Regions from separate parts of the Micromonospora sp. WMMD1219 genome, predicted to be linked through region 1. Evidence: riboswitches for the same ligand, from Rfam matches in the RefSeq annotation. Region 1 holds a riboswitch; the other holds the start of a gene.
The links. A riboswitch is a leader RNA that binds a small molecule or an ion and turns the genes downstream of it on or off. The one in region 1 is predicted to bind cyclic di-AMP.
Positions count from the first base shown of each region.

Region 2: another riboswitch for cyclic di-AMP. It lies ahead of ACN27C_RS23365 (transglycosylase family protein); the one in region 1 lies ahead of ACN27C_RS29845 (C39 family peptidase).

Region 1 covers NZ_CP186057.1:6,391,337-6,395,773, forward strand. The annotation lists gene ACN27C_RS29835 (CDP-glycerol glycerophosphotransferase family protein) at 1-737, shown strand, start outside; gene ACN27C_RS29840 (alpha/beta fold hydrolase) at 744-1,490, opposite strand; gene ACN27C_RS29845 (C39 family peptidase) at 1,650-2,492, opposite strand; cyclic di-AMP (ydaO/yuaA leader) riboswitch at 2,697-2,838, opposite strand; gene ACN27C_RS29850 (hypothetical protein) at 3,147-3,911, opposite strand; gene ACN27C_RS29855 (hypothetical protein) at 4,039-4,383, opposite strand.
Region 2 covers NZ_CP186057.1:5,013,488-5,017,924, reverse strand. The annotation lists gene ACN27C_RS23375 (M4 family metallopeptidase) at 1-514, shown strand, start outside; gene ACN27C_RS23370 (YbaB/EbfC family nucleoid-associated protein) at 625-1,074, opposite strand; gene ACN27C_RS23365 (transglycosylase family protein) at 1,262-1,912, opposite strand; cyclic di-AMP (ydaO/yuaA leader) riboswitch at 1,911-2,056, opposite strand; gene ACN27C_RS23360 (LLM class flavin-dependent oxidoreductase) at 2,228-3,790, shown strand; gene ACN27C_RS23355 (winged helix-turn-helix transcriptional regulator) at 3,838-4,314, shown strand; gene ACN27C_RS23350 (SDR family oxidoreductase) at 4,348-4,437, shown strand, end outside.

The DNA.
Region 1 (4,437 bases):
CCGCGATCGACAGGTACGCCCGCGCCGGCGTGGAGATCCCCGCCGACAAGTTCGTCGTGGTCGGCCGGCCCCAGGTCGAGGCCATCGAGGTACGCCGGGAGCCGGTCACCGCACCGGCGCACCCCACGGTCCTCTACACCCCGACCTGGACCGGGCACCACGCCGACGCGAACTACTGCTCGCTGCCGGTGGCCGAGACGCTGATCCGCCGGCTGATCGACCGGGGCGCCGCGGTGATCCTGCGCGCCCACCCGTACACCGGCAAGAACCCGGCCTCGGCCCGTCAGCTCGCCCGGCTCACCGAACTGCTCGCCGCCGACCGGGCGAAGACCGGCCGGCCGCACCTGTGGGGCGCCGCCGCGAGCCGCGAGCTGACGCTCACCGAGTGCGTCAACCGCGCCGACGCGCTGGTCTCCGACGTGTCCGGGGTCATCTCCGACTGGCTCTACTCCGGCAAGCCGTACGCGGTCACCGACACCGGCGCCGACGGCGCGCACTTCGTCGAGCGGTTCCCGCTCGCGGCGTCCGGCTACGTGCTGCGGCGTGACATGTCCAACGTGGACGAAGTGCTCACCGACCTGCTCGACGCCGACCCGAAGGCGGCGCGGCGCTGGGCGGCGCGGACCCGGTACCTGGGCGACTTCCCCGCCGACGGGTACGCCGAGGCGTTCCTCACCGCCGCCCGCCGGGAGCTGGAACCCGACTGGGCGGTCCCGGCGCCGCGCGCCGAGGTGTAGGCCCGCTCAGAGGTACGGGTCGAGCAGGGCGAGCACCGCCTCCGGATCCTCGACGTGCGCGTTGTGGCCCAGCCCGGGCAGCGTCGCCACCGGCACGCCCAGCTCCTTGAGCTGCGCGTCGGTCACCATCGGGTCCAGCTCGCCCCGGGCCAGCAGCACGGGCACACCGGTGGCGGCCAGCAGGGCCGGCAGCCGGGGCTCCCCGACCGCGAACGCGGCCGGGTCCATCGCGAGCCGCCAGCGGCCGTCCACCCGGCGCAGCCCCGCCTCCACCACCGGATGGTCCGGTGCGAACAGCCCGGCGAGCCCGGAGACCCGCAGGTAGCGGCGGGCCGCCTCGTCACGGGTGGCGAACCAGGTGACCGGCCGGGCGGCCAGTTCCGCCGACTTGGCCAGTTCGGCCGGGGACCAGACCGCCTTGATGCCGAGCCCGACCACCGCGTCGACCGGAAGCCCTCGCTGCCGGGCGGCGAGCGCCAGCGCCACCACGCCGCCGAGCGAGTGCCCGAGCAGCACCAGCCGGTCGTCCGGGCTGAGCCGGACCGGGCCGAGCCCGTCGACCACGCGCTGGGCCAGGGCCTCGAACGAGTAGCCGTCGAGCGAGGGCGACCAGCCGTGTCCCGCGAGGTCGGGGGCGAGCCAGCGGCCGGGCCAGCGGCGTTCCAGCAGCGGCGCCCAGGGCAGCCACACCTCGCCGGTGGCACCCATGCCGTGCAGGAGAATCAGGTGCCGCTTCCCCGTCGCATCGCCCATTGGCGCAGTCTGCCACCGCCCGCCCCGGACACGCGAGACCGCACCCCGGCCAGCCTCGTCGCCCGCCATCCCGTCGATCTTGCGGTTTCGGCCCGTGGGACGCCCGGCTTGCCCGTTGTGACGGGGCCGCAACTGCAAGATCAGCGGGGCCGGGCGGGGTCAGGCGGAGTAGCCGCGGGTGGAGACCCAGTTCGCCAGGTCGATCGTGGTGACCCAGTACGACGGCAGCGACGGGTCGGCCGAGTCGGCGATGCGCACGGTCCGGCCGTCGTCCTTGTAGCCGACCACGGCGACGTAGTGGCCGCCCGGGAACGAGTGCCAGCCGCCGTTGGTGTCGGTGGCGGTGCCGGCGACGTTCGCGACGACCGCGCGGCCGTTGGTGATCGCCTCGACCACGTCGGCCTGGAGCCGGTCCATCTGGGCCGGGGTGGCGGTGCCGGGGATCATGCGGGTCCGGTACGGGTTGCCCTTGACCTGCTGGTTGAGCACCCGGGTGGTGTCCTCGGCCGAGTTGGTGCCCATCTCGGTGGTGCCGAGCGGGCCGGCGAGCGCGTCCTGGCTGCGTTCGATGCCGGCGGCGCTGAGCGCGTTGCGCACGGCGGCCGGACCGCAGTAGAAGTAGTTGATCTGCGCCTGGTAGTCGTAGTCGAGCGACTTGCTCGACGGCGGCTTCGGCTTGGCCTTGGGCGTGGTGTCCGGGTCGGCCGTGGCCTTCTTCGACGGGGAGGCGCTCGGCGACGCGCTGGGCGCGGCGGAGGCGCTGGGCGACGCCGGCGGGACGGCGATGCGGGCCTCGCCGCGGCTGGCGGGCTGCTCGCCGAGACGGGCGGCGCCGAGATCGGCGACCGCCGCGGTGTTCTCCTCGACCGGGGCGTCGTCACCGGCGGTGGCGACGGTGCCGGCGCCGGCGGCCAGCACGAGCGCGGCGGCCGATCCGGCGATGATCTGGTACGGGCGCTCGGTGACGATCCGTCGCAGCTGACGCTTCAGGTGGTGCTTCACGAAATCCTCCACGGGGCGTGAGCGGCGCACGCCGGCCCGGCACGCGGAGGAACTCACACGTGCTGGCGGGGCCGGATGGCCGGGGGATCGGGAACGCCCGTGATGCCGGGCGCCCAGGGGGCGGTTGCCGGTCGCGCGTCAGGCGAGCGCGGGCACCGCGGTGCCGTGGAGGCGGGGGGACGATCGAGGGGTGGGCAAGAGGGGTACTCCTTCCGTGGCCGCCGACCGGGTTAGCTGACGGATTCGGGCGGGAAGTACGCCCTACCGCGGGCCGTGGCTCGCGGATTCACCCCGATGGTGCTCATGGGTCCCCGGTTCGTGGAACACGATTAGGCGGGTCGGTGCGGCGTCGCCGTCGGCGATCGATTACCGCATCGGACGCGCCGACACTACCGGTGGGTATGTCCCATGCCAAGCGCTCCCACCTGCGTAAACGTGATCCGCGGTAACGGATTTCGGAACACCCGGTTACTGACTTCGCTCAATGGGACAAGCAGTTTCGACGGCACCCGGCGGCGGAAAGCGGACAGACGGCCAGCACCGGCCCGGCAATCGCGCGACTCGATGACCTGTTCCGCGCCGGACGCCCGTTTCGGCGGCCCGGGTGACCGGGCTCACCACATTCCGGGTAACGATTCGGTCGAGACGGTCGTCTCAGCCGACCCGGGCCGGGCGCCACCGGGCGTTGCGGACCGTCGCGGGCACCGGCTGGGCGCTCGCCGTCGCGCTCCGGTACACCGGGGCGGGCCGCAGCGCCACGGTGGCGGCGTACGCCTCGGCGGCGAGCGTCCGGGCGGCCTCGGCGGCCAGTTCCGCGTCCCGCCACGCCGCCCGCTCCCGCTCGGCGGCGCTCTCCCATCCGGCCCGGCGACCGTCCCGGACGGTGCGTGCCAGCACGGTCTCCTGCTCGGCCGGGTGCCGGCGCGGATCCCACCCGTTGCGACCCGCCAGCACGTCGGCGAGCTGACGGGCGGTCAGGTCGCCCCGCCAGTGCGCCGTCATGGCGGCGTGGTGCAGCCAGCGCTCCCGGGCCGCGTACTCAGCCGGGGTGCGCGGGGTGCGCGGGGCGGCCAGCGCGGCGGCGCCGGCCAGGCGGCGGGCGGCGGCGTCCGCCTCGTCGTACGCGGTCCAGGCCCGTTCCGCCTCGTCCTGCGCGGCCAGCCACCGCTCCCGGCGGCGGCGGGCCGTCTGGGCGGCCCCGGCGGCGGCCACCGCCACCTCCTCGGCGTACCGGACCAGGTCGTCGCGGCGGGCGGCGTCGGCGTCGGCCGGTTCGGGGACGGCGTCCGGCGCGGGCTCGCGTTCGGGCCGGGCGACGAGCGCGGCGAGCAGGCCCAGCGCGAGCAGCAGCAGGAAGGACCAGATGGCCGCGGCCTCGGGCACGGAGGTGAGGAAGTGGTACAGAGCGGTCTGCGACATGGTCGGCACCTCACGGGAAGAACCTGGCGGGAGGGCCGCACGGCCGGCCGGGGCGGGCGGGCCACCGGGAGGCGGGTGCGGGGATGACGTTCGGTGGGTGCGGGAACGGGCGCGGCCCGTGGGCGGATCAGCGGGCGGGCGGGGCCCGTGGGCCGGCCGGCGCGGCGGCCCGTCCGGCCGGGACCGGCTCCGCGACGGCCGGGACCGTCGCCCGGCGAGCGGGCGCCGGGACACCGGCGGGCGAGGCCGGCCGCTCGGCCACGCGGTCGACCTCCGGCCGCGCGGCGGTCGAGGCGCCCGTGACCGTGTACGCCGAGGCGGCGACCGCCGGAGCCGGGGCGGCAGCGGCGACACCGGACGGCAGCGTGGCGGCGCCGAACGAACAGGCGACCACCACGGCGAGACTGGCGAGCATCCGGGCGGTCCAGCGCGCCACCCACCACACGGGGCAGGTGAGCGCGATCGGAAGCACGGGTACAAATTACCGCCGATCCCCCACGAACGCACCGCCGCACGGCGTGTCGCG
Region 2 (4,437 bases), 1.4 Mb from region 1:
GACCTGTGCCGGCGGCACCCCGACGCCCACGCCGAGCACCACGACCACTCCGCCGTCGGGCGGCTGCTCCGGCAACAAGCTCGCCAACCCGGGCTTCGAGTCGGGCAACGTGAGCTGGAGCGCCTCGTCCGGCGTCATCACCACCGACAGCGGCCAGGCCGCACACGGCGGCTCGTACAAGGCGTGGCTGGACGGGTACGGCTCGTCGCACACCGACACGCTCAGCCAGTCGGTGACGATCCCGGCCGGATGCCGGGCGACGTTGAGCTTCTGGCTGCACGTCGACAGCGCGGAGTCGACCACCAGCACCGCGTACGACAAGCTCACCGTCAAGGCGGGCAGCACCACGCTGGCCACCTACTCCAACCTGAACAAGGCCACCGGCTACGTGCAGCGGTCCTTCGACATCTCGTCGCTCGCGGGCACCACGGCGACCATCTCGTTCAGCGGCGTGGAGGACAGCTCGTTGCAGACGTCCTTCGTCGTCGACGACACCGCGGTCACCCTGAGCTGACCGTGGCGTAGCGCGGCCGGTCGTCGTCCTCCCGGCGGCCGGCCGCCTCGTCGTGCCAGAGCCTCGTCGTGCCGGGCGTCGCGGGGTCGCGGCGCCACGCGGCCGTCGGGTCAGGCCGGGCTGCCGGCCCGGGACGGGGTGCCGCGGTCGCGGTGAATCCGCGCGGCCGCCTCGTGCATCGCGCGGCCGAACAGCTCGACCTGGTCGCCCATGGTGCCGAGCCGGGCGGCGAGCGCGTCGGCGTCGGCCCGCGCCGACGCGCTGACCTGGGCGTCCAGCTCGGACAACGCGGCGTTGGCGGCGGTGACGAGGTGTCCGCAGAGGACGTCGAGGGGCTCGCCGGCCAGCTCCGGGTCGACCGTCACGGAATCCAGCCGGCCACCCTGGACGGCGACCGCGCGGACCCGCCCGCCGGCGGCCGTGCCCTCGGCGCGGAGCAGGTCGCCCGGCTCGCCGTCGGCGTGCGCCGAGGCCCGGGAGCGCATCGCGGTGAGCGCCTGCTGCGTGCGGGTCAGCATCTCGTCGAGGCTCGCGGCCGCCGAGAACGGGTCGTTGGTCATTTCCGCGCTTTCTTCACGTCTTAGCCGAGCACCGTGACCCTAGCAACCGGCTCCGACGAATCGCGGTCACCGGCTGTCGCGGGCCGCGCCCCGGCGCCGCGAGCAGGCCGGACACCGGCGACGCGGCGTGTCGCGGACGGGTGAACGCCCGGCCGGACGGACCGGCCGGGCGTTCTCCGGACCGCTGTCAGCGCAGGCGCAGCCGCTGACCGGGGAAGATCAGGCCCGGGTCGTCGCCGACCACTGCCCGGTTGCGCTCGTGCAGGGCACGCCAGCCGCCGTCGACGCGCTGCGCCACGGCGATCTCCGACAGGGTGTCCCCGCGCCGGACCACGTACGTCCCGGCACCGCTCGCGGGCTGCGGCGCGGCCTTCGTCGCGGGCCGCTCCGGCGCGGCCTTGCGCGGGGCCGGCCGCTCCGGGGCGGCCTTGCGCGGAGTGGCCTTCGTGGTGGCCCGCTCGCCGGCCGCGGCCGACCCGGCGTTCGCCGAGCCGCCCTTCCTGCCGCAGACCGGCCACGCGCCGATGCCCTGACCGCGCAGCACCTTCTCGGCGACGGCGATCTGCTCGGAGCGGCTGGCCAGGTCGGCGCGGGCGGCGTACTTCTTGCCGCCGTAGCCGTTCCAGGTGGCGCGGGAGAACTGGAGCCCGCCGTAGTAGCCGTTGCCGGTGTTGATCTTCCAGTTGCCGCCTGACTCGCAGCGCGCGACCGCGTCCCAGTTGACGCCCGCGCTGGCCGGGGCGGCCGGGCCGAAGAGGGTCGCGGCGCCGACGGCGGCGCCGGCCAGAACCGCCCCGAGAGCGGTACGGCGGCTTCGGGCTGAGTATTCAGTTGCCATGTGGATTCCTCCACGCCGACGAGGTGAGCTGTCGGGTTCGGGCCGAGGAGCCCGGCCGCCGGTGGCGGCTTCACCCCGAGGTGACGATGCACCGTGGAACGTGTGGTTCCCCCGCTCCCGCGCGAGGTTCGGTTACCGGGGACGGCGGCGGGATTTGGCGTTTCCGGCCCGCGGTGTCCGCGTCTGCGAACGAAACCGACGCTAGGAGCGTTTTGCGACGATCGTCCACTTCTTGTGATGCTCTTCACCCGGCCGGGCTACCGGCGGCGGCGCTACGGTGGCAGGGCCAGGCAAGATCACGGGAGGACGGGACGGATGACCGATCACGGACACGAGCTGACCTTCGGCGGCTTCCTCACCCCCGCCGCCGGGCAGCCCGACCAGGTGGTGGCGCTCGCCCGGCTCTGCGAGCAGGTCGGGCTGGACCTGGTCACGTTCCAGGACCACCCGTACCAGCCGGGCTTCCTGGACACCTGGACGCTGATGTCCTACGTGGGCGCCGCCACCGAGCGCATCCGCCTGGCCGGCAACGTACTCAACCTGCCGCTGCGCCAGCCGGTGGTGCTGGCCCGCAGCATCGCCAGCCTGGACCTGCTCACCGGCGGCCGGGTCGAGCTGGGGCTCGGCGCGGGCGCGTTCTGGGACGCGATCGAGGCGACCGGCGGGCGGCGCCTGTCCCCCGGCGCCGCCGTCGAGGCCCTGGACGAGGCGATCCGGGTGATCCGCGAGGTCTGGGACACCGACCGGCGCGGCATGATCCGGGTCGACGGCGAGCACTACCGGGTGGTCGGCGCCAAGCGCGGCCCGGCGCCCGCGCACCCGGTGGGCATCTGGGTCGGCGCGTACAAGCCGCGCATGCTGCGCCTGGTCGGCCGCGCCGCGGACGGCTGGCTGCCGTCCCTGTCGTACCTGCCGAAGGGCCCCGACGAGCTGCCCGCCCTGAACGCGCTCGTCGACGAGGGCGCCCGGGCCGCCGGGCGCGACCCGGCCGCGATCCGCCGCATGCTCAACGTGACCGGCACGTTCGCCCGCTCGTCGGCCGGTTTCCTGGCCGGGCCGCCGGACCAGTGGGTGGAGGAACTGGCCGGGCTCACGCTGGAGCACGGCATCACCACGTTCATCCTCGGCAGCGACGAGCCGCGCGCGATCCAGATCTTCGGCCAGGAGGTCGCGCCCGCCGTGCGGGAGCTGGTCGCCGCCGAGCGCGCCACGCCCGGCGGCGGTGCCCGCGCGGCCGCCGAGGAGCAGGCCGCCGCCGGCGGCCCGAGCACGCTGGGTGTCACCCCCACCCCCGACCCGGGGGTACGCCTGAGCGCGCGCCGCCCCTGGGACGAGTCCACCCGCCCGAGCGCCCCGCCGCCACCGGCCGGGCACACCTACCCGGCCCGGGGACAGGCCGCCGGGCAGCACCTGGTGGACGTGCACGACCACCTGCGGCAGGAGCTGGCCCAGGTGCGCGACCTGCTGGAACAGGTCAAGCAGGGCTCGGTCACACCGGGCCGGGCGCGGGCCGCGCTGAACGAGATGACCATGCGGCAGAACAACTGGACGCTCGGGGCGTACTGCGCGGCCTACTGCACGATGGTCACCCAGCACCACGGGCTGGAGGACGCCTCGATCTTCCCGCACCTGCGCCGCTCCGAGGCCGGGCTGGCCGCCGTGCTGGACCGCTTGGAGGAGGAGCACGTGGTGATCCACGGCGTGGTGGAGAGCGTGGACCGGGCACTCGTGGAGCTGGTCCGCCGGCCCGGCGACTTCACCGGACTCCAGGAGGCGGTGGACCTGCTCACCGACACGTTGCTGTCGCACCTGTCGTACGAGGAGCACCAGATCGTCGAGCCGCTGGCCCGGCACGGTTTCTTCCCCGGCCAGCTGTGAGGTAGCTGACTTTTGGTTCCCTAAGTCAGGTGGGTACCGTCGACGCCATGACGGACCTCCTCGCCCACCGTGACTCCTGGTCCACCGCCAACTGCTCGATCGCCCGGGCGCTCGAGGTGGTCGGCAACCGCACCACGCTGCTCCTGCTGCGGGAGGCGTCGTTCGGCACCCGCCGCTTCGACGACTTCGCCCGGCGGGTCGGCGTCAGCGAGCCGGTGGCCGCCGCACGCCTCAAGCAACTCGTCGCCGACGGGCTGCTCGACCGGCGTCCCTACCGCGAGCCCGGGCAGCGCACCCGCGACGAGTACGTGCTCACTGCCAAGGGAAGCGACCTGATCCCGGTGCTCGTCGCGCTGCGGCAGTGGGGCGACGCGTACGCCGCCGACGAGGCCGGCCCGGCGGTCCGGGTTGCCCACGACGAGTGCGGCGCGCCGGTGCACGCGCGGCTGCGCTGCGACGCCGGGCACGACGTACCGCCCGGCGAGCTGGCCGTCCTGCCCGGCCCGGGCCTGCTGTCCGCCTGACCTCCCTTTTCCACCACACCTCGGAGCGAGACCATGAAGATCGCTGGAAGCACCGCCCTGGTCACCGGCGCCAACCGCGGCTTCGGCCGGCACCTGGCCGCCGAACTCGTCGCGCGCGGCGCC